Regions from separate parts of the Dehalobacter sp. DCM genome, predicted to be linked through region 2. Evidence: riboswitches for the same ligand, from Rfam matches in the RefSeq annotation. Region 2 holds a riboswitch; each other region holds the start of a gene.
The links. Region 2 has a riboswitch for cobalamin ahead of LPY66_RS11240 (cobyrinate a,c-diamide synthase). Riboswitches for the same ligand answer to the same signal wherever they lie in the genome.
Positions count from the first base shown of each region.

Region 1: it holds a riboswitch for cobalamin, as region 2 does, so the genes downstream of both, LPY66_RS06580 (precorrin-6A/cobalt-precorrin-6A reductase) here and LPY66_RS11240 (cobyrinate a,c-diamide synthase) in region 2, are expected to answer to the same signal.
Region 3: it holds a riboswitch for cobalamin, as region 2 does, so the genes downstream of both, LPY66_RS08585 (ABC transporter ATP-binding protein) here and LPY66_RS11240 (cobyrinate a,c-diamide synthase) in region 2, are expected to answer to the same signal.

Region 1 is NZ_CP092282.1:1,381,499-1,388,443, forward strand. It holds gene LPY66_RS06575 (energy-coupling factor ABC transporter permease) at 309-1,364, opposite strand; cobalamin riboswitch at 1,586-1,773, shown strand; gene LPY66_RS06580 (precorrin-6A/cobalt-precorrin-6A reductase) at 2,017-2,736, shown strand; gene LPY66_RS06585 (energy-coupling factor ABC transporter permease) at 2,775-3,527, shown strand; gene LPY66_RS06590 (energy-coupling factor ABC transporter substrate-binding protein) at 3,524-3,850, shown strand; gene cbiQ (cobalt ECF transporter T component CbiQ) at 3,868-4,659, shown strand; gene LPY66_RS06600 (ATP-binding cassette domain-containing protein) at 4,659-5,516, shown strand; gene LPY66_RS06605 (DMT family transporter) at 5,497-6,573, shown strand; gene LPY66_RS06610 (hypothetical protein) at 6,584-6,945, opposite strand, start outside.
Region 2 is NZ_CP092282.1:2,430,452-2,442,383, forward strand. It holds gene LPY66_RS11230 (ABC transporter permease) at 1-623, opposite strand, end outside; gene LPY66_RS11235 (ABC transporter ATP-binding protein) at 673-1,647, opposite strand; cobalamin riboswitch at 1,813-1,986, shown strand; gene LPY66_RS11240 (cobyrinate a,c-diamide synthase) at 2,168-3,556, shown strand; gene LPY66_RS11245 (bifunctional adenosylcobinamide kinase/adenosylcobinamide-phosphate guanylyltransferase) at 3,587-4,141, shown strand; gene cobS (adenosylcobinamide-GDP ribazoletransferase) at 4,122-4,898, shown strand; gene LPY66_RS11255 (bifunctional adenosylcobinamide kinase/adenosylcobinamide-phosphate guanylyltransferase) at 4,895-5,290, shown strand; gene LPY66_RS11260 (histidine phosphatase family protein) at 5,283-5,936, shown strand; gene cbiB (adenosylcobinamide-phosphate synthase CbiB) at 5,971-6,939, shown strand; gene LPY66_RS11270 (pyridoxal phosphate-dependent aminotransferase) at 7,009-8,094, shown strand; gene LPY66_RS11275 (alkaline phosphatase family protein) at 8,066-9,220, shown strand; gene LPY66_RS11280 (cobyric acid synthase) at 9,253-10,761, shown strand; gene LPY66_RS11285 (cob(I)yrinic acid a,c-diamide adenosyltransferase) at 10,765-11,289, shown strand.
Region 3 is NZ_CP092282.1:1,827,896-1,839,827, reverse strand. It holds gene LPY66_RS08615 (UbiX family flavin prenyltransferase) at 1-126, opposite strand, end outside; gene LPY66_RS08610 (hydantoinase B/oxoprolinase family protein) at 231-1,973, opposite strand; gene LPY66_RS08605 (hydantoinase/oxoprolinase family protein) at 2,059-4,134, opposite strand; gene LPY66_RS08600 (UbiD family decarboxylase) at 4,166-5,533, opposite strand; gene LPY66_RS08595 (hypothetical protein) at 5,577-6,113, opposite strand; gene LPY66_RS08590 (energy-coupling factor transporter transmembrane component T family protein) at 6,188-6,910, opposite strand; gene LPY66_RS08585 (ABC transporter ATP-binding protein) at 6,907-8,442, opposite strand; cobalamin riboswitch at 8,644-8,823, opposite strand; gene asnB (asparagine synthase (glutamine-hydrolyzing)) at 9,046-10,881, shown strand; gene LPY66_RS08575 (molybdopterin-dependent oxidoreductase) at 11,166-11,932, shown strand, end outside.

The DNA.
Region 1 (6,945 bases), 1.1 Mb from region 2:
TAAGTATCTATTATTTCATCGGTGTATCGTTGTCTTCGGCGGCATATCTCGTATTATGATCTTTCAATAATTAGACAACTATATTCTCTTGGGTCCGGTCCGCGCACCACATTCCGCTTTCGGCTCTTGCGCCATCCGTGAATTTACATTGAGGAAGTTAAAATTCTTATGCCCTCCTTGGCGAATTTTAACTTAGGTCCATCCATGGACCGTTGCGCTTCGCAATCCTACTCCGCTTGACGCCGGAAATGTGGTACGCAGACCGAGCTAATGGGGTTTGAATGTCCAGTTATTTAGAGAACGTTGTACTAGGCAGCTGCTTTAGGTTTCCGTCTTTTTAAAAAATGCAGGACAAATCCTACCATTATAAGCAATGCGAGTGTAAGCGCGCCGCCAACGAAACCGGAAACGGATGTTCCAGCACTTACAGCAGGCCAAGTATCTCCGGTTTCTGCTGCCGGTTCAGTGTGAGCTTCGGTATTTGTTGTTTTAAAACCATAATCCGGCAAAAAAGCCGTTTTACTTTGAATTCCGGCTAAAAAACCATGAATCCCGTCCGTTGCTTCCAGTTCCGTGACGCCTGCGGTTTTCTCCATTGACCATTCCAGTCCGTCGGGATTAGCAGATGCAAACCAGGAAACACCGCCGCCGATCACCAGGGCAGCGATCAAGAAGCCGATGACAACACGTTTAATTGCTTTGGTACCGGAAGTATTAGTTACTGCCGATTTTTCCAACAAGTCAGGCCGGGCTTTCCAAACGAAGGAAATTACGGCAGCGGTTACAAGCCCTTCAACAATGCCAATTGCCAGATGGATCGGCTGCATCATGAGTAGAAAAGCATTGAAAGGAAGTTCCGTTTTTCCAGACAAGAATGTCTCAAATACCACACTCAAAGCCCCCAGCTGAAGACCCGCAATCGCTGCGATCATTGAACCGGCAAGAATGCGTTTGGGCGAGATTCCTTTCTTTGTTATGGTTTTGTAAATCAGTGGATAAGCAAGAAAACACGTATAGAAACCAAGATTAAATACATTGCAGCCATAAGCTAACAACCCGCCGTCACCAAAAAATAAGGCCTGAATCAATAAAATGGCAGCCATCGTGATAAAGCCGGCATAGGGGCCGAGCAAAATGGCAAGCAAAAGTCCTCCCCCAAGGTGTCCGCTGGATCCTGTACCCGGGATCGAAAAATTAATCATCTGTGTAGCGAAAACAAATGCGCCCATTGCCCCCATTATCGGGATCTTTTTTTCATCCAGTTCAGCTTGGACTTTCTTTATCGAATAGGCAGCAACCCCTGCTGTCGCAGTCCACATTACCGCTCCAACGACCGGTGAAATTAATGCGTCAGCCATATGCATAATAATCACTCCTCTTAATTCTGCTGTCAAAATCATTATAGTGTGCTCGCATATTTTTACAATCCTGGTAGGGGGGATAAAATTCTGATCGTTAAAGGCGACGACTTGTTTGAAACAGTAAGAATATGAGGGTATAAAGGATGAAGGTATGAGCGAAAATGCAGAATAATAGCTTAGAATTAAACTGTACAGTTTTAAGCTAGCATGCTATAATATATCAAATTGAATATACAGTAATGAGTTATTCCTGCCCGAGGGCAAGAATTGAAAAGGGAAGTCAGTTGGAGCTGACGCGGTTCCCGCCACTGTACGAGGGAGTCGAATCACATAATGTCACTGGGATTAACCTGGGAAGACGTGATTCGATAAAGATCTTAAGCCAGGAGACCTGCTCATACTGGGTACTGTAACTACCTACGGGATGTTAGGGAGGTGAATGCCTTATGTTTTCGGAATTCTTACCGCTTTCTGATACAGGTTAGATCCTTTACCTTTTCATGGTAGAGGTTTTTTTCTATCCATGGAGGGATTACTGCCGCGGTGCCACGGATGGCAAGGAGCGGCGCTATCCATGGAGGGATTACTGCCGCGGTGCCACGGATGGCAAGGAGCGGCATTGTCTCGGTTTTATCTATAGGCTAAGGAGGTTCAAATGATTGTCCTTCTGGGAGAAACATCGGCAGCTTTTGAATTAAGTAAACATCTCCAAAACAGGGGGATCAATTTTATTAAGAAGTCGGCTTGGACGGTTAAAGACTGTTTGCCGGCGGATTCAGTTATTCTTGATGTCAGCCATCCTTTGAGTGATAAGTTCTGTTCACTGAGACAGTTATGTGAACAATTCCATATTCCGTACCTCAGATTAGAAAGACCTGAAACCCACATCCCAGAAAATTCCTTGATATTCCAGACATATAATTGGGATGAAGTTTTGTATCGTCTTAATGAGCGCGTTGGTGCATTACACCGGGAAAAAGGACGAAAGGTTAATGTTTTTGTTACTACCGGCAGTCACCAATTGGGTAGTATTGTACATAGCGCTTTTGCGGGCATGGCCCGTTTTATTGTCCGGGTTCTCCCTGAAGGACGACTGGTACAGAAATGCCAGGACTTAGGTATTCAACCCCGGGACATCGTCGCCATGCAAGGTCCTTTTTCCAAAGACATTAACAAAGCGCTTTTTAAGTTCTATGGAGCGGACGTCGTGTTGACAAAGGACAGCGGTCAAGCCGGCGGGACGGATACGAAAATTTCGGCTGCGTTAGAATCGGGTCTGGAAATCATTGTAATTCGAAAAAACAAAACGGACTATGGTTTGACCATGAGGAGTGTCAATGAAGTAATAACATGGCTTGATAATAATATTTTATGAGAAGATTTTAGTTTAGATCAAGAAGAAAGGTGACACGAATGAATACGAAACGAATAACAATGGTCGCAAGCATCACCCTGATGCTGATCTTATTGCCTCAAAATGTTTTTGCCATGCACATCATGGAAGGGTTTCTTCCCCCGGTCTGGTGTATCTCCTGGGGCGTTCTGTGCATCCCGTTTGTCGCGTATGGCTTATACGCCATGCGCAAAATAACCAATGAGTCTCCAAAACTAAAGTTGCTGCTGGCAATGGCCGGTGCGTTTGTCTTTGTCTTATCCTCTTTGAAAATACCTTCCGTTACCGGGAGTTGTTCACATCCTACAGGAACTGGTTTGGGAGCTATCTTGTTCGGCCCTGCCGTTATGAGCGTACTTGGCATTATTGTTCTTCTGTTCCAGTCGATTCTACTAGCTCATGGTGGGCTGACGACGCTTGGCGCCAATACCTTTTCCATGGCGATTGTCGGTCCGTTTATCGCCTACGGTGTTTTTCTGCTGGTGAAAAAACTAAAAGGACCGGAGTGGCTGGGCGTGTTTCTGGCGGCGGCCTTGGGGGATTTGGTTACCTACATTGTCACATCGTTGCAGCTGGCGGTGGCATTCCCTGCCGCAACTGGGGGTATTGCAGTCTCAGCCGGCAAATTTATGGGGATTTTTGCCTTTACCCAAGTGCCTCTGGCCATCAGTGAAGGCATATTAACGGTTATTATTTTTAACGCGATCAAGACTTACCTGAAAAGCGACGAACTTCATTCCTTAAAAGTATTTGCTGGGGGGGATTTAAGATGAGCAGTAGCAACAATATGCCGAATAATAAAAGCAGGCTGACAACCAATCTTGTCCTGATTGCCATCGTTATTTTGCTCGCCATTGTTCCGCTGGTTATGAACAAAAACGCTGAATTCGGCGGAGCAGACGGTCAAGCTGAAACGGCGATTACTGAAATTAATCCTGAATACACGCCGTGGTTTTCTTCTATTTTTGAGCCGCCCAGCGGAGAGATTGAAAGCTTACTGTTCTCTCTGCAAGCAGCACTTGGTTCCGGTATACTCTTTTACGGACTCGGCTATATGAAGGGACGCTATAAAAGGGAAGAGAAAAACAAAAACTAATATAAGGAAATCAAAAGATGATCAATATCGATAAATATGCCTATGCTTCCAAACTAAGTAAAACAAATCCCATGGAAAAAATGGCGCTTGCTTTGCTGACGTTATGTGTCTGTCTTTGGGCAAACTCTATCCTGCTTTCGGTTACCGTATTATTGATTATGAGCTGGTTGACTGTCAAAAAGGGAGGCATACCCCTCCCTTTTTTTCTTAAACTGATGCTCATACCAATGTCTTTCCTTATTCTGGGTGTCCTTATGATCGCTTTTCAAATTGTAAACGATCCGCATCAGTTTATTCTGGCTTTTCCAGTGTTTGGTTTTTATTTGGGATTCTCCAAACCCGGTATGGAGACGGCGATACAGCTTTTTTTCAAAGCTTTGGGAGCGGTGTCCTGTTTGTATTATTTGTCTTTGAATACGCCGATGGTTGATCTGCTGTCCGCACTGCGCAAGCTGAAATGTCCGCAGCTTATGCTGGAAATGATGAGCTTGATTTACCGGTTTATATTTGTGCTGATGGAAACTGCGGAGACCATGTATACGGCTCAAAATTCCCGCTTGGGTTATTCGAGCCTGAAAGCAGGGTATCGTTCGTTAGGGATGTTGGCCTCAACGCTTTTTATCCGGGCCTACAAACGTTCAGATGATATGTATACGGCGATGGAAGCCAGGGGATATGACGGCAAAATCGCCGTGTTGGAAGAAATAGCGCCCTTCTCTTGGCGGCGTTTCCTGGCAACAATAATAATGAATGTTGGTTTGATTACAGCGGTATTGCTGGCCAGACAGTATTGGGGAGGTTTGCTCTAATGAAGGACTGCATACTGGAAACGCAAATGTTATCTTACACGTATGCCGACGGGACCAGCGCTTTGGATGAGGTTACTCTGGGCATCAGAAAAGGGGAAACGACCGCGGTATTAGGAAGTAACGGCGCCGGAAAATCCACGTTGTTTCTGAACTTTAACGGGATTTTGAAACCGTCCTCCGGGCAAGTATTCTTCAGAGAGACGCCGCTTGATTATACAAAAAAAGGACTGCAGGAACTGCGCAGGAAGGTTGGTATTGTTTTTCAGGATCCGGATAACCAGCTTTTTTCCGCTAATGTTTATCAAGATATTTCTTTTGGGGCCGTTAATATGAAATTACCGGAAAAGGAAATTCGCCGCAGAGTGGAAATCGCGATGGAGCGAACAGGAATAACCCATCTGAAGAATAAAGCGACCCATTCTCTCAGCTTCGGTCAGAAAAAAAGGGTGGCTATTGCCGGGGTGCTTGTTATGGAGCCGGATATACTGGTGTTGGATGAACCGACAGCAGGGCTTGATCCGATGGGAGTCAGTGAGATCATGAAACTTCTTAAGGAAACCCAAAATGAACTTGGGCTTTCCATTGTTATCTCGACCCATGAGATTGATATTGTTCCGCTCTACTGCGATTTTGTTTATGTCCTGGATCGAGGAAAAGTCATTCTGGAAGGGACGCCGAAAGAAGTCTTTTCAGAAAAGGAAACGATTCGAAGTGTTAACTTAAGGCTGCCGCGAATTGGGCATCTAATGGAAATACTGAGGGCGAAAGATGATTTTGCTTTGACAGAATCGGCGATGACCATATCTGAGGCGCGGAAGGCATTAAATGATTGGAAGAATGAAAAATCAACAAAATAGATTGTTTTGGTTTCCTATTTTGCAGATTATCGCAGCCGCCGCTTTGTTCGGGGCCAGTGTCCCTTTGGCAAAGCTGCTGTTAGGGGATATTGCCCCTGTACCGCTGGCCGGATTCTTGTACATAGGCAGCGGTATGGGGATGTTGCTTTGGCGCGTTTTGTTTAAGGCTGATCAAGGCAGTTGCCGTGAAGCAAAAATTGTTAAACAGGATTGGCCATGGTTGATCGGGGCCATCTCATCCGGCGGAATAGCCGCTCCCATTGTCTTGATGGTTTCACTGAAACAGGCACCTGCTTCGACAGCTGCCCTTTTGTTAAATTTTGAAGGCGTGGCGACAACCATTATTGCCGGGATTGTGTTTAAAGAACACATCGGGAAGCGTATTTGGGGGGCAGTTCTATTAATTGCCGTTGCCAGCATCGCGCTGTCCTGGAATACTTCCGGGCAATGGGGTTTCTCCCTTAGTGCCGTCGGGGTACTCGCCGCTTGCGGCTTGTGGGGCGCGGATAACAATTTTACACGGAATATCTCAGCTAAAGATCCATATATGATTGTTGCCATCAAAGGTTCGTGTGCAGGAATATTCTCTCTGCTCCTGGCGCAAATTATCGGACAGCCATTTCCGCATTTGTCCTATGCGGTAATGGCAATGTTCTTGGGGTGTCTAAGCTATGGCTGCAGTATCGTTTTCTTTATTCAAGGCATGCGAGAACTGGGCTCAGCCCGGACAAGCGCCTTATATGGCATTGCGCCTTTCTTGGGAGCTGTTTTATCCATCGCCTTATATAGAGAGGTTCCGGAAATACAGTTTATTGTCGCAATGCCTGTGATGATACTGGGTGCCATTTTGTTATTAAAAGAAGACCATGTTCATTGGCACAGACATCACTATACCGAACATGAACACCGGCATTGCCATAGTGATGGGCATCATACCCACAGTCATCAGGGTGATACGAAATTGGAAAAAAACTATCATTCGCATGTCCACCAACACGAAGAGACAGAACATTGGCATGGGCACACGCCAAACATTCATCACCGGCATAGTCACTAGATGACAACAATCAGTTTTCTACATTACCGTGACTGTATGTAACCAATTGGAAAGAAGGAGTTGAGGGCGTTCCCAGCGTGTTTATGGAACAGGATAGTTTCGCGAGAAGTATTGAAAATTTGTCATATTGCCCTTTAGTTAATTGCCGGCAATGACATGTCAGGACGACCAATACCGGATTGCCGGCGATGTTGTTCAGCACTTTCAAAGCATGGATATAATTGCGGTTATCTTGTATTGTCCCAATAATAATTATTGGCATTTGACTCCATGATTCCCAGGATAGGTTAAGATAACGCAGCTTGTGATTGGCACGGGGATTTTGAGTCAGCAGACCAAGAATCAGGGGGGCTTCACACTCCGTATGCTGCG
Region 2 (11,932 bases):
ACCGGGAAAAAGATTCCTGCAAACAGAAACATCGGGGATATGAAAAGGGTAAAGAAATAACCGAAAGAATCATAGTTCGGAGCTATACTGGTCCAAATCAGCGAAAGGTTGGAGAAAATTACCGACATCAGCATTAATGGGATAAATAATAACAGACAAGAGAAAGACTGAGCGATTCCGAACAGCGCCACGACGATAAAGAAGACCGCACCGTAGAGAACTCCCTTAAACGTTCCATAGAGGATTTCACCCATTACGACATCATCCATGCTGACCGGCGTCACGGCCATGCTATAAAAGATTTTCTCGCGTACCATTCGTGTATAGCTGTTATAGGTCATTTCATAGGTGACTGCAAACATAGCGGACGAGGCGATAAGACCGGGTGCCAGATAGTCCAGATAGGAAAGGCCATTGATCTTGGTAATATAGACGCCCAGACCAAACCCCATGGCCCATAGATACAGCAGTGGCTCCAGAAAATTAAACATGATATTGGCTTTCCAGGTCTTTGCGAAAACCTTCAGGTTCCGTAAAAACACTTTGTAGACCAGAGCAAAACTGATATCCGGCTTAAACAGCTGGATAATAATGTCTGTCCATATCGCGCTTGCTTTAAGCATTTGACCCTCCTAAAGCGTCATTAATGACTCTATTATATACTTACCTGCTTTAATTGTTTTCTGTCTCCGAATGGGAACCGGAGAGCGTTTCACCAGTCAGCTTGAGGAAGACGTCTTCCAGATTTGTCGGCCTCAGCCGCTGGTAGCGGACAGGCAAATGGGCCTCGGCTATTTTATGATTCAAGTTTTCTGTTAAAAGTTGGCCCTCATTCGTATACATGACCAGATCATCGCCGATGTGCTGGGAGGTCTTTAACCAGGACTGACCCCACTCCAGGAGTAGAGCTTGGTTTTCCGGATCAATACCTAATTCCAGCGCATAACTCCCGACATGTTTTTGGATCAGATCAACGGGTACACCTTGCTCCAGAATTTTGCCCTGATTAATAATAATCAGACGGTCACAAAGATAACTGGCTTCATCCAGGTAGTGCGTCGTCAGTAGCATTGTGGTTCCGTTTTCTTTCAACTGGCGGAGCCTCTGCCAGACAAGGTGTCGGGCATACGGATCTAAACCGGTGGTCGGTTCATCAAGTATCAGCAGCTCCGGATTATTGATCAAAGCACGGCCAATCGTCAGTCGGCGTTTCATACCGCCGGACAATTCATCAACAACGGCTTTCTTTTTGGTTAAGAGATCCATGAAGGTCAATATCTCTTCTGCCCGTTCTTTGGCAACAGCGCGGGGAAGCCGATAATAGGAAGCATATACCAGAAGATTCTCGATAACCGTTAATTCCGGATCAAGATTATCCTCCTGAGGAACCACACCGATCCGCGTTTTAATCTCTCGCGAATGCAGCGTAATATCCTGATTAAATACGGACAGAGTACCTTCAGTCAACGGCGACAAACCGTAGATCATGCGGGCCAGCGAAGTTTTACCGGCACCATTGGGCCCCAGGAGACCAAAGCATTCACCTTTGCCGACTGAGAAATTTATTCCATCGACAGCTGTGAAATCGCCAAAACGCTTGCTTAATTCTTTGGCCATAATCACGTGATTCTCAGGGCTTTGCTGCATTTATCCATTCCCCCCAAGTGTGATAACGAAAGTTTCTGATTGACCTGGTACTAGATTAACAAAACCTGTCAGGATGTACAAGGCCAGATTCAGTATATTTATAGCATACTTACCATGTATATACAAATTATTGTATCCGCTGGTGGACAGAGATTCTTTCTTTTGATATAATTGATCTGCTTAGGTTGCATTAATGCAATAATAGGGAAACAGGTGAAATGCCTGTACGGTCCCGCCGCCGTATGGTGGAGCAAATTCAAAGTTGCCACTGTTCACAATGGGAAGGCTGAATTTGTACTGAAACCAAGTCGGAAGACCTGCCTGAGCACAATAAGCACTTTTTTCACGGAGGATGAAAGGTGTTGCATACGCAATCTGCAAATCGACCAAGGATTGCAGGGAATGTATATCAACTTCTTTTAGCCGCCGCGCTTAAAGAAGTTTTTCTGTACATAGAAGAACGTGCGTCGCAGAATCGTTTTAGGAGCGACGATCATCAAAAAGGAAAAGAGACGATATCATGATAGCTAAGATCCCCCGTATTATGATTGCTGCTGCTGGCAGCAACAGCGGGAAAACGACCATAACATGTGCTATTTTACAGGCATTTATGAAGAAGGGCCTAACACCCTCTGCGTTTAAATGCGGCCCGGATTTTATTGATCCTATGTTTCATACCGAAGTAATTGGTACAAAATCACGTAATCTGGACTTGTTTCTGCTGCCCGAAGACGTGTGTAAATATTTGCTGGTTAAAAACGCAAGAGAGTCACAAATCGCTGTCCTTGAAGGCGTTATGGGTTATTACGATGGCCTGGGTATCGGAGAAACCACTGCCAGTTCCTATCACTTGGCCGGAGTGACAAAAACACCGGTTATCCTCGTTATTAACTGCGCCGGAGCTGCCCTCTCTATAGCAGCTCAAATCCAGGGTTTTAGCAATTTCCGTCCGAACAGCCGAGTAAAGGGGGTAATCCTTAACAACCTGTCACCGGCGCTCTATCCGTCATATAAATCGATGATTGAACACGAAACGAACATTGCTGTTATCGGATATTTCCCCAAAATGTCAGAATGTTCATTAGAAAGCAGGCATTTAGGCCTGATTACCGCGGCAGAGGTAGAAAACCTTCAGCATAAGCTTGATCTTCTTGCCGACCAGGCTTTAGCATCCGTTGATTTAGACCAGATGATGGAAATAGCCAGGGAAAATGAAGAAATTGATTATTGCGATTATCCCATAGAGAATATTGCCGCGGTGACCCTTGCGGTAGCCAGAGATAAAGCGTTCTGTTTCTATTACCAGGACAGCTTGGAATTGCTGGAGCAAATGGGGGCTCGGATTGAGTATTTCAGCCCGTTGAAGGATGAGATGGTACCCGCGTGTGACGGAATTATCTTAGGAGGCGGTTATCCTGAAATATTCGCCAAGGAATTAGCTGAGAACAAAACAATGCTGCAGCAGATCCGTAATTTATTGGACAAAGAGACGCCGTGTATCGCCGAGTGCGGCGGATTTATGTACCTGTTGGATTCGATAAAGGACAAAGACGGCAATCAGTGTGAAATGGCGGGTTTTCTTAAGGGAAATGCTACGCTGACTGACAGACTGCACCGTTTTGGTTACATTACCTTGACTGCGCAGCACGATAATCTTCTCTGCAAAAAAGGGGAGAGTATCAATGCACATGAATTTCATTACTCGGATTCAACCCTCAACGGCGAGTCGTTTATTGCCGAAAGACCTTCCGGTAAGGCGCAATGGAACTGTATCCATGCCAATGAGCACCTCGCCGTTGGTTATCCGCACATGCATCTTTGGGGGAATACCGATTTTGCTCGCTCGTTCATTGAGCAATGCCGAAAGCATAAGGATATGCAGTTGAATGAAGAATACCCGATTCGATAACGTATTTATTTAAGCAGGTGGTGACTGATAGTGATTGCCTTAGTCAGCGGCGGTGTGGCCAGCGGAAAGTCAGCCATGGCAGAAAATCTTGCCGTTAACCTCAATAAAGGAAGAATTGCCTATATAGCTACTATGACGGTCAGCGACGACGAATGCCGCAATCGGGTCGTCAAACACCGCTTGATGCGTCACGGAAAAGGTTTTGATACCTTTGAGCTCGCTTATCATCTTGCTGAGAGCCCCTCGCAATTTGTCGGCATCGATTGTGCGTTACTGGAAGACTTAGGCAATCTGATTGCCAATGAAATGTATTTTCAGCGACTGAATGCGAAACAAGCGTTTGACCGAATCAGTTCAGATATCCAAACTTTGGCGCAGATCATACCGAACCTGGTTATTGTTACCAATACAATTTTCTCCGACATTACGGACTACGACCCGTTTACGATGGACTATATCTCGGTTCTGGGACAGCTCAACACGATGATCGGAACCAACGCCGATATCGTACTCGAAGCCGTTTGTTCTATTCCTGTTATACATAAAGGAAAGAAGGATTTGCCCCATGTTAAAGACCTTATTTGAATCCTTTGTTGCCGCTTTTTCCATGTACTCCAAATTACCGATGCCGCAAATCAGTTGGAACGATAAAAACATGCGCTATTCCTTTGTCTTTTTTCCATTTGTCGGTATAGTTATCGCTTTGATCCTAGCGGCTCTCCTCGCTGTCTGCAATTATTATTACTTTAGTCCGGCTTTGTTTTCCGCTTTTGCTGTATTGATGACTGTGCTCATTACCGGTGGGATCCATCTGGATGGTTATTGCGATACGATCGATGCGTTAAATTCACATAAAGACAGGGAAGAGAAACTGCGCATCTTGAAAGACCCGAATGTCGGTGCGTTTGCGCTCATTTATACGGCCGCGTTGCTTCTCGTTCAGTTTGCGGCGTGGTATGAGATTTTCTTAACTCAGCATTTATTATTTATCGTCTTTATTAGTTTTTTCCTTTCACGTTCGATAGGCGCTATGGTCGTTGTTGCATTTCCCTGTGCCCGGACGACCGGACTGGCTTCAATTTTTGCTGACTATGCATCGAAGAAGGCGCTGCGGATCATACTCGCTGTGTTTATCCTCTTCTGTGCTTGCGCCATGGTGTATATTAATGTTATTGCGGCCATTTTTGCGCTCCTTTTTGTCATGATTTCTTTCCTCTGGTTTTATCGGATGATGAAGAGAGAGTTTGGGGGAATTACGGGTGATTTGGCTGGGTTTTACATTGTAATTTGCGAAACCGGAATTCTGACGATTGCTGCTGTTTTAGGAGGTATTTTGCCATGATTCTGATTATCGGAGGAAACAGTCAGGGTAAACTGGCCTGCGCACTGCGTCTGCTTCCTATCCAAGCCGACGATATTAGCGACGGTGAAGTCTGCCGTATCGAAGAGGCATTCCAACGCAAAGTCATCAATCATTTTCACCATCTAGTCAAACGTTTGCGGGAAAGCGGCATTGACCCGCAGCCGTTCATCATGGAAGGCATTGCCAAAAACCCGGCAATCGTTGTCATCAGTGATGAATTAAGTTCAGCCGTAGTGCCGATCGTCCGTGAAAGCCGGGAGCTTCAGGAAGCCGTCGGACGTATTCTATGTCAACTGGCACAACAAGCCGATCGGGTCTACCGTGTCTTTTGCGGGATCCCGTCCTGTATCAAGGGTGATGCCAATGGATAATAATCACCTATACCACCTTTATTTGATCCGGCATGCTAAAACTGAAGGAAATATCGCGAGACGTTATATTGGCAGAACCAATGAACCACTCTGTGCTCAAGGGATTGCGGAACTTCAAGCTAAGATTGATGCTAAAGTTTATCCGCTTGTCGAATATGTGTTTTCCAGTCCGATGATCCGTTGCGACCAAACCAGAGGATTGATCTATCCTGACGCTCCGTTTTCTATTGTCGAGGCATTTGCTGAATACAACTTTGGATTTTTTGAGAATAAAGCATACGATGAGCTGAAAGATACCCCGGAATACCAATGCTGGTTGGACAGTGAGGGAAAGGGAAAGATACCCGGTGGGGAAAGTGCCGATGAATTTAAAGCCCGTTGCCTCGACGGCTTTACCAAGGTAATGGCAACAATTGAAACTGCGGGGATCCGTCATATCGCCCTCATTATTCACGGCGGCACCATCATGGCGTTATTGGAAGCCTATTCTCCGGAAAGCGTTGACTTCTATCATTGGCAGGTTAAAAACGGTGAAGGCTATCACCTGATCATCGATCCACTGTCTTGGAATAAAACCCATAAAGCACAGTCCGTAACAAAACTGGGAATTAATGAAAAAAGTGCTGTAAATACACATGAAATTTAGTAATATATGGAATAGGATGACGTGGTAATAAAGAATGCTGACATTACTGACTTTGTTTACAGGCTACCTACTTGATTTAATACTGGGAGATCCCCATTGGCTACCGCATCCAATCCGTTTGATCGGCCGGATGATTTCCGGCGGTGAGCGGGTGTTGCGTCGGCTAAGCTGCGGCTCCGACCGCAACCAATATGTTTATGGGATTATTCTAACGGTTGGTGTCGTGGGTATATCCTTTCTTGTCCCTCTTCTTCTGCTTATGTTGCTGAAGTCGATCAGTCCGCTGCTGGGATTTGCGGCGGAGGCGATCATGTGTTATCAGATTCTGGCAACACGGGCACTACGGGATGAAAGCATGAAAGTGTATGCGGAGCTGATGAAGAATGATCTCGCCGAAGCCAGGAAAAAGTTATCCTGGATCGTCGGCAGGGATACCGAAAATTTGAATGCACCGCAAGTTGCCAAAGGTGCTGTCGAAACAGTCGCTGAAAATCTGTCCGACGGTGTGATCGCTCCCATGATCTTCATACTGTTCGGCGGTGCACCCTTAGGTTTTCTCTATAAGGCGATCAACACATTGGATTCGATGATTGGCTATAAGAATGATAAATACCTCTATTTTGGCAGGTTTGCTGCAAAGCTGGATGACGTGGCCAATTATTTGCCAGCTCGGATTTCAGCCTATCTCATGTTGGCCGCGGTCTGGCTGATTCGGATGGATTTTCCAAATGCCCTGAGGATCTATCGGCGTGACCGCCACAATCATTCCAGTCCGAATTCAGCACATACAGAAGCTGTATGTGCCGGAGCTTTAAATATTCAACTCGCTGGCAGTAATTATTATTTTGGGAAACTTGTCGTCAAACCGACGATTGGGGATCCTATCCGTGACATCGAAGCGGAGGATATCCCCCGTGCTAATCGTCTGATGATAACCACATCGCTTGTCGGTCTGGTCATCGGGTCGATAGTAAGGATTGGGATCGTTTGCTGGATGCGATGACTGATCATATTTACCCGGATGCTGGGATTGAGAAAATTCCAATACGATGAAGGCAGGTAAACAAGCGATATGTATGAATACAGCCACGGCGGCGATATTTATTCGGTCAGAAAACAAACAGGGCGGGACGATATCCTGGATTACTCCTCCAATGTGAATCCGCTGGGCCTTCCTGAAGCCGTTAAACGCGCTGTGCTTCAATCATTGGATGAATGCGTTAATTATCCGGATCCATTTTGTCGGGAGCTGATCGCGGCTTTGGCAGAGTATGAAAACGTCGATCACACGGTTATCTTAGCGGCCAATGGCGCTGCGGAGATCATCTTTCGATTGGTTCTGGCCTTAAAACCACAAAAAGCGCTGCTTTTTGCCCCGACATTCTCAGATTATGAAAAAGCGCTGCATACCGTGGATTGTTCAATCGACTATTATTCCTTGCTGGAAGCCAATCATTTTTCAGTAACGGAAGCGATACTGAATCAGATTAACAATAGTGTGGATATGCTTTTTATCTGCAATCCGAATAACCCGACTGGGCAGCTGTGCTCAAAGGAACTGATGCTTAAAATCATCGCCAAATGCCGGACAACAGGGACAATCGTTGTCGTCGATGAATGCTTTATGGATTTTGTTGAAAACAGCGCGCAATATTCTGTCCAAAGCGCGTTAAAACAAAATGATCATATGCTGATCCTCAAAGCATTTACGAAAATATTTGCGATGCCTGGTTTTCGTCTGGGGTATGTTTTAACAGCAAACATGGCTCTGCTGGAGAAAATCCGAATGGCGGGGCAGGATTGGAGTGTTTCCGCGCCGGCCCAGTTTGCCGGTATCTGTGCATTGCAGGATAAAGATTACCTGCGACGCACCGAGATCCTGATCAAAGACGAAAGGGAATTTCTTATCCGAGAATTAAAACACCTGGGGTTCCAGGTGTTTGGTTCCAGAGCAAATTACATCTTCTTTAAAACGGCTGTTACGAATTTAGCTGCTAAGATGCTGGAAAAAGGCATCATGATACGTTCCTGCGCAAATTATATTAATCTGAGCAATGCCTTCTATCGCATTGCTGTAAAAAACCATGAGGATAATTTAAGACTTATTGCTGCTTTCAGGGATGTGATAAATGATGAAAGCCATCATGGTCATTATTGATGGGCTCGCTGATGAAAAAATGAATGAACTAAACGGGCAGACCACATATGAATCTGCTCACCATCCTAATCTGGACAGATTAGCCGCCGGCGCGGTTACCGGATACTTTGATTCCTGCCCTCAAGGCTATACACCCGAGAGTATGCCGTGTATTCTGAACTTATTGGGTATAGACCCGGTATACTATCCGCAAAGCCGCGCATCGCTTGAGCTTCTGGCAAACGGCTATAAACTTGAAGACGATGAAGTTGTCCTGCGTTGTAATCTTGCTGCTGTGGACAACAGCAATCACTTGATTTCCTTTAACGGCGGGAACCTCACTCACATCGAGATGAAAAAGGCTGTCGAAGCGATCAATGATACCCCCATGGACATCCGGTTGATCCATTTGTCTGATTACCGTAATCTCCTGATTATGAAGAAAAGGTATTTTCAAGCGTTACGATGTAAAAACTACCCGCCTCATGAATATGTGGGGGATAACGTTGACGTCTTACTGGCGGATATCTGTGCCAAGGCACCAATCCTAAAAGAATTTGTATCAGCCGCCATGGAAAAACTAAAGAATTATCGGGAGGATAAGCTAACGTATATCTTATATCCATGGGGTATCTCGGAAAAAAGCAGTCTGCCAACCTTTCAGGAATTATATTCGTTGAACGCCGCTGCAGTATGCGGTACGGAGATCGCTCGGGGTATTGCTATAGCCCTGGGTATGACCCTTGCCAATCCTACCGGGATGACCGGGGACACGGATACGGATCTCATCTTAAAGGCGAAAACAACGTGTGCCATGTTAGATAATCATGATTTCGTCTTTGTTCATATCAATGGTACCGATGAAGCAGCTCATCGCTATGACTTGAGGGAGAAAATCAGTTTCATCGAACGAATCGATCGCGAATTCTTCCGTATAATCTTAGACGAGCTTTCCCCTGATACGCGGATCTATGTCTGTGCCGATCACGGGACAAGTCCGTTAAGTGGTAAACATACAGTTTTGGATGTACCCTATATCATAAAAAAACCCTTCTGGAAAAACGAAATGAGTATAACAACAGCGCCGGGAGCACTGACAGAGCTGAAAGCAGCTGACGTTCTAAATTATTTACTCACTGTCCAATGAATGCACAAATATAAAGATAGCAGGTGATAACAATGGCTAAATCGATTATGGTCCAAGGAACAATGTCTAATGCCGGCAAAAGCCTATTTACAGCCGGTCTATGCCGGATATTTATGCAGGATGGCTATCAAACCGTACCTTTCAAATCACAAAATATGGCTTTGAATTCCTACATCACAAAAGAAGGTCTGGAAATGGGCCGAGCTCAGGTCGTTCAGGCTGAAGCTGCCGGGAAGGAGCCCAGTGTGTTGATGAATCCCATCCTGTTAAAGCCGACAAACGACAAAGGCTCCCAAGTGATTGTCAACGGTGAAGTACTGGGCAATATGAATGCAGCCGACTACTTTAAATATAAATCGAAATTGAAACCGGACATTATGAAAGCGTTTAATAAACTGGACGAGGCCAATGATGTCATTGTGATTGAAGGTGCCGGCAGTCCGGCTGAAATTAACCTGCGTGACGATGATATCGTCAACATGGGTATGGCAAAGATGGCGAAAGCACCTGTATTGCTTGTCGCAGATATTGACCGGGGAGGGGTGTTTGCCTCGATCTTTGGAACGGTCATGCTGCTCGAAGAAGACGAAAGAAAATTGATTAAAGGTATCATTATCAATAAGTTCCGCGGTGATGTCGAAGTCTTAAGGCCCGGACTGCGAATGATTGAAGATAAAGTCCATATCCCTGTTATTGGTGTCGTTCCGTATCTCACTGTCGATATTGAAGATGAGGACAGTCTTTCCGAAAGACTGGATTCGGAACGCACCGTTGAGGCGGTGGATATTGCCGTGATTCGGCTGCCAAGGATGTCTAATTTTACGGATTTTAATGTCTTTGAATTGATCCCGGGCGTTTCCGTCCGTTATGTCAAATCAGAAGCCGAATTGAAGAACCCGGATATGATCATCTTGCCCGGGACGAAAAATACGATGGGGGATCTCAAATGGCTGCGTCAGAATGGTTTAGAAGGTAGAATTAAGAAAATGGCGGCTCAAGGCACGGTCCTTTTTGGGGTATGCGGCGGTTACCAAATGCTGGGCATGACCTTGGACGATCCCTATGGTGTGGAAGAAGGCGGAAGCCTTACCGGAATGGGGCTTTTAAACATTAAGACAACGTTTTCAGAACAGAAGACCCGCACCCAGGTCAGCGGTATTTTTGGTCCGGTGGAAGGTACGCTCAGCAGACTATCCCATATCGCCTTCAGCGGTTATGAGATCCATATGGGTGTGACAGAAACGATTGATGCCGAGCCTTTAACGGTCATCGATCATGTTTCCGGCCAAGCCTTGCTGAAAACTGACGGGACGAAGAATGGAAATATAATGGGGAGTTATATTCACGGCATTTTTGATGAAGAAGGTGTTGCCTCAACCATCGTTGAGTGCTTGCTGAATAAGAAGGGACTGGAATCTTCCAGCCTGCAAAAATTGAGCTTCCGCCAATATAAAGAACAACAATATGATCTATTGGCCGAGGAAATTCGTAAGAATGTGGATATGGATATAATCTATAAAATTCTGAAGGCAGGTGTATAGTAAATGAAATTGGGACTGATTCATATTTACTGCGGCGACGGCAAAGGAAAAACCACCGCTTCTCTGGGGCTTGCTGCCCGTTGCGCGGGAAGAGGCAACCAGGTTCTGATTGTTCAGTTTTTAAAAAGTCAAAATACGGGAGAACTTCATTCCTTGGGAGAAATACCTGGGATTACTTTTCTGCGCGGCCAAGAAGCATTTGGTTTTTATGATGAGTCTGCTGAACAAAAAGAAAAACGGCGTGCGATCCATGATGAATTACTGGTTGAAGCCATTAACCGGTGCCGGGAGAGAAAGGTCGATTTGCTTATCCTCGATGAGATCATCGGATCCTATAATTATGACCTGATTGACCGCAATCTGCTTCTGGAATTTCTCCGCTCCAAACCCGAAAACCTGGAAGTTGTATTAACCGGCAGAGGTCCGTCTGACGAACTGATTGAATTGGCGGATTATGTATCGGAAGTCAAAAAAATCAAACATCCTTACGATAAGGGAATCAACGCCCGGATAGGGATTGAACGCTGATTTTGTATCTTATATGCGGCGTTTGGCACAGGTATAAATTTCCATGTTTATTTTTATACGCACTACTTGACAGTGATTAACCAATCGATTAAAATAAAATCAGAAAATTAAATAAATTGGTTCTGAACATACAGAGATACCTTTTACTAATAGGGCAGGTTGTAATTCGAGGCATAGTCAGAGGGATGTATTGGGATGTGCCGAACGGATTCAAAGCCACCCTTTAAGGATGGCTTTCACTATTTTCGAGAGGCGTTAAACCAGTCACAGATGGCTGCGAACAGAACAGAGAAGACTAGATAAAGTTTCCCGCAAATTCCTCCTATTCTCGTCAAAGATCCCAATCGTAACTGTGTTCCGTATGTGTCCAGTTTCAATCATGAGTTCCAGAAAAAATCTATCCAAAGTCCAATTCCAGTAAGAACAGTAAGAACAGTAAACGAAGTGCCCCATTTTAAACCTTAATCTTTTCCAAGTTCCATGTTTCAGATTCCAAATTTCCAAATCTCCTAGTATTGCGTTCCAAGAGTTAGTTCAGGTTCAAGTTCCAGATTGAAGTTCCTTAGTTACCTTAAACCTTAGGTTTTCACCAAATTCACTTTACGTCCATTTTAACAATCGGTGATTCTTGAGAAAGGGTAGT
Region 3 (11,932 bases), 600 kb from region 2:
GAGTGTTTCTTTCGCCCACCGACTCATAATCAGAGATACATGATGCTCCGTTTTGTTCAGAACTTCCATAAGCCGCACACCGTAGATCAACCCGGTGGCACCGGTCAAAGATATAAGTATTTTCATGATATCCGTCCTTACTTACGCGATATTTATACAGCATCCTTAGGTTCCTTTTTTGTATGGCAACTTTCTATCCAATACGATGAAAAAAGATCTTAGATTTGATTTTATCCATTTCTGAGTTTGTTCCGGAGTTCCTCTGTTTTTTCATCATCAATGCCTGCTGCCGTGATGATAACACCATAACTGTCCCTGGCTGTTTTTACCGTGATGATTTCATCCAAAACATCCTGATAAACCATTTCAGCAGGTCGGTTGAGCGGATTTCCCCATCCGCCGCCGCCACTGGAGTTCAAAATGACGTGATCCCCTTTGGCAACACGACGCGGCGCTTCTTTACTGGCCATTGTTTTCTTATTTCCCCTATGGACAAAAATACCTTTATTTAAACTTCCCTTATGCCCGCCGTTTAACCCATAGGGTGCAAATTTCATCCCATCTCCGAAATTGACGATATGGCTACCCTCATCGTATAACTCAAAGGCATAGCGCATCCCCGCGCCGCCCCGGTATTCACCGGCACCGGCTGTATTCGTTTCCATCTCGTGATAAAGCGTCACGTGGGGATATTGCATTTCGTTCGACTCGATATTTGGCGTTTTAACGCCGCCAAAATTAGACATCGCTGACATATAGGGTTTTCCGTCCCTGCCATCCATGGCACCGCCGCTCCCTGTGGAGCAAAAGGAAAATCCGACATAATAGCGGTTATTTCTTGGGTCCGTACCGTAGAAGGAGGGACCGGTATAGCGGCCGTATCCTGCCGGAACCTTACCGGGAACAGCCTGATCCAAAGCCTTAAAAATAGTGCCGATAATCTCACTGGCCGGGGTTAAGGTACATAAGGTCATGGGGGCCGGTTCATACGGATTAACTAAAGACCCTTTGGGCAAATGGACGTCGATACACCGAAAGGCGCCGCCATTTCTTGGGATATCCGGACCTAAAAACCAGAGCACAGCAATGCCTGCGGCGGTGGTGGCGGTGACAACGGAGGTATTGATAAACCCTTTAACTTGGCTGTCCGTTCCTTCAAAATCAACCAACAGGCGGTCTCCCTTTATCCTAACGGCAATCTCAATTTTAACCGGTTCCTCCTGAAACCCATCATCATCAATGTACTCTATGGCACGATAGATGCCGTCTGGAATTTCTCTGATCCTTTTTCGGGTGAGTATTTCGGTCTGTTCTAACGTTTCAGCAATCGCTTTGTTCACAATGGCTGGTGTATAAGCTTCGACCATTTCATAAATCCGTTTGACAGCGACTTTATTGGCACCGATCTGAGCCAGAAGATCACTTTTGAGCATGTTCGGATTTCGCGTATTGATCAGAATCAAGTCTAAAACGTCATTAATAATTTCGTTATGACGCATTAGCTTGGTGGGGGGGATTCGTATCCCTTCCTGAAATATCTCCGTTGCTTTGGGGTTATAGCTGCCGGCTGTTGACCCGCCGACATCCCCGTGATGGGCACGGCTGACGCAGAAGAACATCAGATTATCTTTAAAAAAGACGGGCGTAATGATGCCAATATCCGGAAGGTGATTACCGCCGTCATAGGGGTCATTAATGATAAAAACATCCCCGTTGGTGATATTTCCCTGATATTTTTTTAAAACCGATTTGACGCTGAAGGACCCTGCCGTTGCTAAAATGGGGATGCCGCTTAACTGGGAAACTAACTCACCGTCCCGATCACAGATACAACAGGCAAAATCGCAGGCTTCGGCAAAAATGGGAGAATGAGCGGAATGCTCCAGCGCCAGTCCCATTTCTTTGGTAATACTGTCAAGACGATTCGCTATGACCGTACGGTTAACAATATCGTCGGTCGTTGTTATTGCCATTTATCCATACCTTCTTTTTTGACGCTTTAACGTCGCTTTCTATATTTGAGTTCTCATCTTCGGTTTATCATCAATAGTTTTTCAATCATCCTTTTGTTAACGTTAAAACTCCGGGATAGGTTACTTTACCCTCGTACCCCACAGGAATCAAAACCGTAGTATAGCCAAAGTCTATCAAGGCCGGGCCGGTAATACGCCTTATCCCGTCGCTGACGAATTCACCGGTTAAATTACCGGCATGGCTTAGGGGAACTGAAATTTCCCCTGCCAGTCCGAACGGCTCCCCTGCTACCCGTGCCTTGGCTATGGGAATATTACTCTGGGTAAAGGGGAAAGTATTATTCTCCCTATTTCTTTCAGAGCAGGCTAGGTGGATATTGATAATTTCCCAGTCCTTGTCTTTTTCGGCATATTCATATTTATTAAGATGCGTTTGATGGAAAGCTTCTTCTAAAACGTCTTGGCTGTCCGGGCTAAAAGCGCCCTGCCAGGGTACAGAAATTTCATGGTGCTGCCCGATGTAGCGCATTTCCAGAGTGAGACTGAATTCCTGCTCGCTCTCCGGTACACCTAAACGTCCAAGCTCGCGTTGACCTTCTTCTTGCATCCATGTTATCACTGCATTAATTTTGGCAGGATCCCATTGTTCTTTTTCCATAAAAAAACTCTGAGTGAAATCGCTCCGACGGGCTCCTCCTAACATGCCCCAGGCACAAAAGACAGGTCCTGTAAACGGAAGCAATACTTCTTTCATATGGAGAGCAGTCATCATATTCGCCGCAAATAGAGGAAAAGCGCCTCCGGCACCGATTAAGGCATATTTTCTGGGATCGTGGCCTTTTTGCACCGTAACCAGACGCACGGCATCCGCCATCATTTCGGCGGCAATGCGGTAAATAATAGTCGCTCCTTCGATAGTCGTTACATTTAACGGTTCTGCCACATTAACGCGAATCGCCTCTTCGGCGAGGCGTTTGTCCAAACGAAGGCTGCCCCCTAAGAAGGTCTCTGCATTGATCAACCCTAAAGCAACCAGTGCATCGGTGACAGTGGGTTCGGTTCCGCCTAAACCATAACACGCCGGTCCAGGCACTGAACCGGCAGAATCCGGTCCCACCAGAATTCTTCCGCTTTCATCGACACGGGCAATACTGCCCCCGCCGGCTCCGATCGACGTAATGTCGACAGTTGGAATCGTTAAGGGGTAGCCTGCAATTTCCGATTGGGGAAGAAGCCGGTGATCATCACCGGCGACAAAAACATCAAAACTGGTACCTCCCATATCGGCTAAGACCGTATAAGGATTGTTCATTATTTTACCAAGAGCAAGGCTGCCGCAAGCACCGCCGGCGGGTCCGGAAAGCAGCGTTTTGACAGCATAGCCGGACAGGACATCCGTATCACTTAAACCACCGCTGTTCATCATAACATGAATCGGTTTTTGCCAGCCATAGACAGCGAGTTCTTGCTTGACAACCTTTAGATAATCGGCAAGAACCGGTGTCAGATAAGCATTGAGTACCGTGGTGGATGTTCTTTCATATTCTCTGACTTTTGGCGCCACTTCCGAGGAAAGAGTGACAAAAACAGCGGGAAGTTCTTCTTTAATAATTTCAGCTGTTCTTTTTTCATGTTCCGGATTGAGAAATGAAAACAGATAGCAGACCGCAATGCTTTGCACCCCGTACGTCCTGCATTTGGCACAGGCTTTCCTTACCGCGCTTTCATCCAATTCCCTGATGATCTTCCCCTGATAGTCCATCCGTTGGGTGATGCCCAGGCGCAGTCTGCGTGGAACCAATACCTCCGGCATATCTGCCCTCAGATCCCATTGATTTTCCAATTGGGAACGGCGTATTTCCAGCGCGTCCCGGAACCCCTCCGTGGTAAAAAGCGCGGTGACAGCACCTTTTTTTTCTAACAGGGCGTTTAACGCCAGCGTGGTGCCGTGAATGATCTGGTCTGTTTCAGCAAGCAGTGTTCTTAAATTGGTGTGCCAGGCTGCCGCCATTTTTCCCAGCCCAGCAATGATCCCTTGAGCAGGATTTTCATGGTGGGTTGGATTCTTTACAACAATCGTTTTGTATTGGCTCGATTGCAACGTGCCGGCGGCCGTATAGTCGGTGAAGGTACCTCCCGTATCGATGGCAATCTTGATCATAGTGTCATCCCTTGCTTTATTGATTTAACTCTTATTGTGTATAGGGTAAGAGCCGCTGTACCGCTTTGATGACGTCATCATCCATTTCGATTTTGGGGGCGAAGCCACTGAGAGGCTTTGTCGCATCAATCCCCATTTTGGAAGTACGGCTTAATTCATCGGTTGAGGGGTCAAGGGTTACGCCCATTCCCAAATGCTGAGGCAGAATCGAAACGCCTTTGTCCGCTTGCAGCCGTGTCGCCAGTGCCCATAGCACTTCCTCTTCGTTAAAAACATCCACATCGTCATCCACCACAACGACCATTTTGATATTGTGATCGACGGCAAAGGCTGCAAAAATAGCCTGTTGAGGCTGCCCTTCAGCAATTTTTTTCATCGAAATATAGCAATGAAAGAGTCCGCACGCTGAAAATGGGGCATGAACCGCTTTAATATTGGGCAACGTTTGATGCAGGGCGTTTAAGACATCGCCTTCGCGTTGAATGGCGACAACGCTAATATGTTCGCTGCTCATCCCGGGTGTCAGATCATGATAAACGGCGTTTTGACGGTAGCGAATGGCTTTTACTTTAAAGACATTCTCCGTACTCCGATAACAGGCGTAATTGGTAAATTCAGCAAAAGGCCCTTCTTGTTCCCGTACATCGGCTAGGATCTCACCTTCCAGGACGATTTCCGCATAGGCCGGGACCTGTAAATCGACGGTGGCGCAGGGGGCAACTTCTAATGGTTCGCCGAAAAGCCCGGCAATAGCCCCATATTTCCCCTGATCATAGGGAACCAGCGCCATAGATCCCAGGGCGATATTGGGATGAACGCCGATGACGATGGCGGCTTCCAGACTCTTCCCTTTTTCTTCGCTTCTTCGGAAATATTCCCAGAGTCTTTGACGGGAATGTAGTGAAATCCCCAATGTATTTTTATTTTTTAACTGCATGCGATGAAAGCCCAGCGTTTCCACTCCGCTCTCAGGATCTTTGGCGACACACAGACCGGAGGTCACGTAGGGCCCGGCATCGATTGGAAAGTGTACCGGGATCGGCAGCTTATACAGATCGATGGCGTCGCCGGTGAGACAATGGGCGGCAAACGGTGGTTCATTGATGACTCTGACCTCTTCGATTCGGTTTTTGATCCGTTTGGCATACGTTTCCGATATTTTGGAAGCCTCGACGCCGAGACCTTTGGCTAAACGCTCACGGGTACTTAAAATACTGGTCACTACCGGAAACGTACTGTTTGCGACTTTATTAAAAACGATGACCGGGTAGCGGTGCTGTTTTTCCAATTCCATAACGAGCGTACTGATTTCATACTCTCGATTGACTTCCTCGGGGATATACTTGACTTCACCGGCCTGTTCAAGCTGCTGAAGAAAATCTCTTAAGTCCTGACTCATAGGCATACCTCGTATTCTGTTGAATTAGTTTATATCGTCTGAATTATCGAACCAATCCTGACTTTTTAATACTGTCATAAACCACTTTCGTGATGATCGTTGACAACGGCCAGCAAACAGCAATTACGATCAGGGATTCCACGACAGCAACCTTGACCGGCACGCCGAATATGATTACCAAGCCAATGCCAACACAGATGTTCCCTAGAACATTGCAGAGAAACATGGCAAGAATATGATGCCACCATTTTTCCATCGAACATCTCGCTGCGACAAACGATACGGCGAGCGACCCAATTGCATTGGCGAAAATAAAGGCGATCCAGAGCGGACTGTACCATATGGAAATCACGGCTTCAACCTCTCCGGCAATGATACCGGCCGGCTGTTTATAAAGCAGAACAATGAGTGCCGTAAAGGATGCCCAGACCGTACCATTAATTAAATACATCCCTGCCTTTCCTGTAGGCAAAAGGTTATCCAGGAATCCGGTGGCCTGGCAGGCAATGACAAAGACAATACCCAGTAATACGGATCCTACGAGTGCTTTGGTGTCTGTTCTAAAAAATGTGTTTTTCATGATTTTCCTCCTTGATATTGTAAATAAATTTTTATGGTATGGATGATACACACGAGATATGAGATACGGGGATACTAGATAAAGATAAAGGCCGCAACGCATAGTCCCAAAACGCTCATACTGATGGCTTCCCAACTTCTTAAATGCAGTTGTTTCCTAAATGTCCGCTGTGGGTTTCGGCTATAGCCTTTTAATTCCATCGAAAGCGCAATGTCTGAAGCATGCTGAATGGCACGATACAGCAGCGGCATCAATGTTAGCGGAAGGTTCTTGATTTTATTCACGATGCCCTCAGAAGGAACTCCTCGCACAGACTGGCTTTCCGAAATAGCTTGGTATTCCTTTTTCATCAGCGGCAAAAAGCGGGCAGCTATGACAGTCAGCATCGCATAGCGATAGGGCACGCGCCAAGCGATAAGCATCAATGTCACATCTACAGCCGACGTCCAAGTCATAAACTGAACAGCCGCCAAAGTGACAGCCGCCGTACGAAAAATCCCTAAAGCGGCATATGGCAAGGCTCCCGAATAAACCGAAAGAACTCCCCATTGCCATACAAGCTGTCCTTCCCGGCAGAACAAGAGCTGAATCACCAGGATTTGAGAGGCGACAATCACGATCACCGGCAACAGGATTTTGTATTTTTTCAGATTCTGAGTGAAAGCGCAATCCGTCAGAATAATTAAGGCAATAATTCCGATTGCCATGAGCATATTCCGTGCGGTTAACGCGGTAAGGATCAGCGTAACGCACCAGACGAATTTCAAACGCGGATCAATTTTTTCGATGACGCTCATAAGGCAATACCATCCTCTGGAAAATAAACACTCTGGTGCACATCGAGCCCCAAGTCCATCAAGTCTTCTTTGCAGGAATCCATATCTTTGCTCGGAACATCCAGTACAACGTGGTGCTTCCGCATCACAATGATTCGATTGGTATATTTTTGCACTGCACTGAGATCATGGGTTACGAGAATGATCGTTTTGCCCTGCTCATGCAAGTGGGAGAGCAATTCCATAATCAGGGCGCTTTGTTCCTCATCTAAGCTGGATGTTGGTTCATCTGCGATGATTATCTCCGGGTCGCCAACAATAATCGAGGCAATTGCCAATTTCTGACGCTGACTGCGGCTAAGCTGATGCGGATGACAATCGGCATACTCAGCCAGACCGGTAACCGCTAATATCCTGTCCACCTTTGCTTCAATTTCTTTTTGCGGCAGCCTCCTTGTTTTTAAAATGAAACCGACCTCGTCTTTAACCGTGTTGGCGAATATCTGAAAATCAGGATTTTGAAACAAGAAACCAATTTTACTGCGTAAGGCGGCTAAATTCTTCTTGGTCAAAGCCTGGTTGAACATCACGATTGACCCTTTATCCGGCATGAGCAAGCCTTCCATCAACTTGAGCAATGTCGTTTTGCCTGACCCATTCAGGCCCACTAACCCAATAAAATCCCCGCGGGAGACGGCTAAATTAATGTTTTCACAGCCAAGAAAGACTCCTTTATAGGTAAAGGATAGGTCCTTGACCTCGATTATCTTTTCTTCCGATAGATTGTTTTGAGGTTTAAACTGCGATACCAAACGGTTTGTCGTTTTCCAGACCGCCTTATTTTGCAGCTGCTGCAGGTATTCATGCGGTTTGTATTCCGCCTTGACTGTCCCGTCGGCCACGATCAGAACACGATTGGCATAGGGGAGAATATCGCGGGCCCGATCCATTACCATGATCACCGTGACACCTTTTTCCTTGTTTAAATAGCCAAGATACGCATAAAGATCCTTCTTCCCCTGACTATCAAGTTCTGCCGTCGGTTGATCTAAAACAAGAATAGGAGTTTCCATTGCCAGAACGCTGGCGAATACGACGCGTTGGGCTTGCCCGCCGGACAATTCATCCGTCTTACGATCATGAAAATCCGTTAACCCTACAAATTCAAGGTAATGATGCGTTCTCCTGGTTATCTCTTCCCAGGAAAGATTCATATTGGCAATACCGAAAGCGACCTCTTCCCCCACACTGATGCTGATCATTTGATTTTGAGGTTCCTGCATCATATAACCGATATAATCGCACATCCCCGATAATGGGATCTCTTGGGTGTCTCGTCCCATTACCCTGCTGGAACCGTTTATTTCCCCGTTGAAAAACTTAACTGCAGCCCCCGTGATGCAATGAAGCAACATGGATTTGCCTGAGGCGACTTCACCGGTAATGGCAACAAAGTCTCCTTTCTGGATCGTAAGATCAATATCTTTCAGAACAATCTTCGTTGCCGGCGGAAAAGTCAACGCTTTGATTTTTAGCTGTACTGCAGGTTCCATGACATTTAACCTCCACTGTCTACTGTGAGTACCGACAATCGCCGCTCCTAGCCATCCGTGGCTTCGCGGCATAAGTCCCTCCATGGACAATCGCCGCTCCTAGCCATCCGTGGCTTCACGGCATAAGTCCCTCCATGGACAAATAAAAAAAGTTCCAGCTTTAAGGGTCTACCCTAAAACTGAAACTTTACCATCGTTTCAAATTAATCAACTTTAACGGCAGGTCTTCTGACTCATAGTTTTAACCGATGACTGCGCCTTCCCAATTTCTCAGTGGCCTATTGCAGTGATCACAACTATTCACAGCGGTGGGTCCGTCCAGGATTTGCACCTGATTCCCTATTCTTCTCTATAAGAGACACCGGTAAAAGATATTAATGATAGATTTATTTTATAGGAAATTGAATAAAAGTCAAGACATTAGGCAGATTTAAAATGGTTTTTTTCATCCTTTCAATCATTATGGTTCCTGCTGCAACATATGGCGTTCGAAATACAATATACATACAAATTTTCGGTTCCAAACCGGCAGCGTATCATCATACATTACTATAGATGATAAACATTATCAATAAAGCTTAAAAGAATGAGGAGATGACAGTAATGTGCGGTATTGTTGGGTGGCTGGACTGGGATCGTGATCTGTCCGAGTCCGGAGTAATTATTAATGCCATGGTGGATACGCTAGTTCCCCGAGGTCCTGACGCCAGGGGAATGTACTTAAGGACCCCTATCGCATTTGGGCACAGCCGATTGGCCGTAGTCGACATCATCGGCGGTCAGCAGCCCATGGTCCGTTTTCGGGATGGCTGGGAATATGTCATCACATATAACGGAGAGCTGTATAATACAGAGGAAATTCGGCGGGAGCTTGTACTTAAAGGCTATTCACCGCAAGGGCATTCGGATACAGAGATCCTTCTTTTGTCTTATATGGAATGGGGGGAAGCCTGTGTTGATAAACTCAATGGCATTTTTGCCTTTGGTATATGGGACAGCCGGAGAGAAACTCTCTTCATCGCCAGGGATAGAATGGGAGTCAAACCCCTATTTTACTTTCAGAAAAACAATTCCTTCCTATTTGCCTCCGAGCTGAAGGCCCTCCTGGCTCATCCTGATATTCCCGCCGAACTTGATAACGAAGGCCTGGCCGAACTTTTTATGATCGGACCGGCCCGGACTCCCGGACATGGGGTCATTCGAAATATCAACGAAGTCAAACCGGGCTGCGCGATGAAGCTTGAACGGGGCAACGTATCCTCCTGGGCCTATTGGTCGTTAAAAAACGAACCGCACACCGACGATTTGGCGACCACAATCGTGAAGGTCCGTCATCTTGTTTCGGATGCCGTCTCCCGCCAATTGGTCTCCGATGTTCCGTTGGGCACCTTACTGTCCGGCGGGCTGGATTCCAGCATTATTACAGCGATTGCCGCGAAGACATACCGTGATCAAGGACGATCCCTGCCCACATTTTCAATCGATTATACCGGCAATCAACGCTTTTTTAAAGCGAACGATTTTCAACCGGACCCGGACGCGCCATGGGTGGAAAAGATGGTGGGTTACATGCAAACCGATCACCATGGTCTTTTCTTAGACCCCTCCGAACTGATCGATGCTTTGGATGACGCGACCCACGCGAGAGACCTGCCGGGTATGGCCGATATTGACTCTTCACTGCTTTTGTTCAGCCGAAAAATCAAAGACACGGTGACTGTAGGTCTTTCCGGAGAATGTGCTGACGAGGTCTTTGGCGGATATCCTTGGTTTCATCGGGAAGATCTGCGCTCAGCGGATACCTTCCCCTGGGCTGCCGCTTTGGATACGCGTCTGGAGATCCTCTCGCCAGATTTAATCGATCGGATAAAACCCGTTGATTATGTCCGTGAGCGTTATGCGGAAGCACTTTGGGAAATACCGGCCGAAGAGGATGGCGACACATCTTCCTATAAACGAATCAGTTACTTGACCCTGACGCGCTTCATGCCCACATTGCTTGACCGTAAAGACCGGATGACGATGGCTACAGGGCTGGAAGTCCGCGTCCCGTTCTGTGATCATCGGATCGTGGAATATGTCTGGAATATTCCCTCGGATATAAAAAATTACCGTGGCAGGGAAAAAGGCTTGCTTCGGGCTGCTTTTGAGGGGGTACTCCCGGAAGATATCCTTTGGCGCCGAAAAAGCCCCTATCCCAAAACGCATGACCCGGCGTTCCTGCAAGCAGTGGCGGCTAAACTGGAGCAGAGGTTAAATGACGCTGCATCACCCTTACTGGATTTGGTGGACAGGAAGAAATTGCTGACCATGACAGCCGCTGCCTCCACGAATGCCAATAAACCCTGGTTCGGCCAATTGATGGATTTGCCTCGTCTCTTTGCCTATTTGCTGCAAATGGAGTATTGGCTGAAGAAAAATAAGATTAAAATCATCTAATCAGAAAGAATCGCCGCCGGCCGCAACAAAATGCGGCACTAAAGACAATGTCTCCAACGGAGACTTTGTCTCTTTTAGAGACATTCTGATAAAGAGCGATATTCTAGAAAGCAAAGCCCTACGTTCCATCGCAATGTCTCTAAAAGAGACTAAAAGGCACCACCTCAACAGAACGCCTTATTTCCTCCGCTTTATTTTCCTGGCATAAATTATGCAATAAACTCTGAGGTATTCGTATGCGCTGTGGACCGTACGATGCGAAAAATTAATAAGGAGGAGAAATTATGAACGGCGACAAAATCAAAACATATTACAAAGGGCTTGGTTTTTGTGGCTTCGGTGCCGGTGCCAATACTGCGGAGATCGACGTAAAAGACGACAAAATCTTAAGAATACGACCCATGCAGTATGATAAGCTGTATTCAAAGGAAGAACTGAATGCCTGGAAAATCGAAGCCAGGGGGGAAACCTTTGAGGTTCCTCTTAAATCTGCCATTCCCCCGTTCAGTCTCGTTTACAAAAAACGTGCTTATTCGCCCAATCGTATTTTGTATCCTATGAAAAGAGAAGACTGGGATCCCAATGGCGAAAGAAATCCACAGAACCGGGGCAAAAGCAAGTTTGTGCGGATCAGTTGGGATGAGGCTACGGATATTATCGCTTCCGAAATCCGCCGGATTGAAAAAGAATATGGACTGAACTCCATTCTGCTTGAGGGTGATGGTCATGGCGAGACCAAAATGATCCATGCTTCTCATGGCTGTCATACCAAACTCTTCGCAGTTCTCGGCGCGTATACCTTCCAGACCCGTAATCCAGACAGTTGGGAAGGCTGGTATTGGGGCGCCAAGCATATGTGGGGCTGTGACTCCGTCGGCGAAGGTTACACCGGCAACCTGCTTCTCGGAATGGCCAAATATACGAATATGATCCTCTTTTGGGGATGTGATATGGAAACCACACCCTGGGGCTGGGGTGGACAATTAGCCAGTAATTATTGTTTCTACCTGACCAAGCTGGGCATCAAACAAGTCTACATCTGCCCGGATGT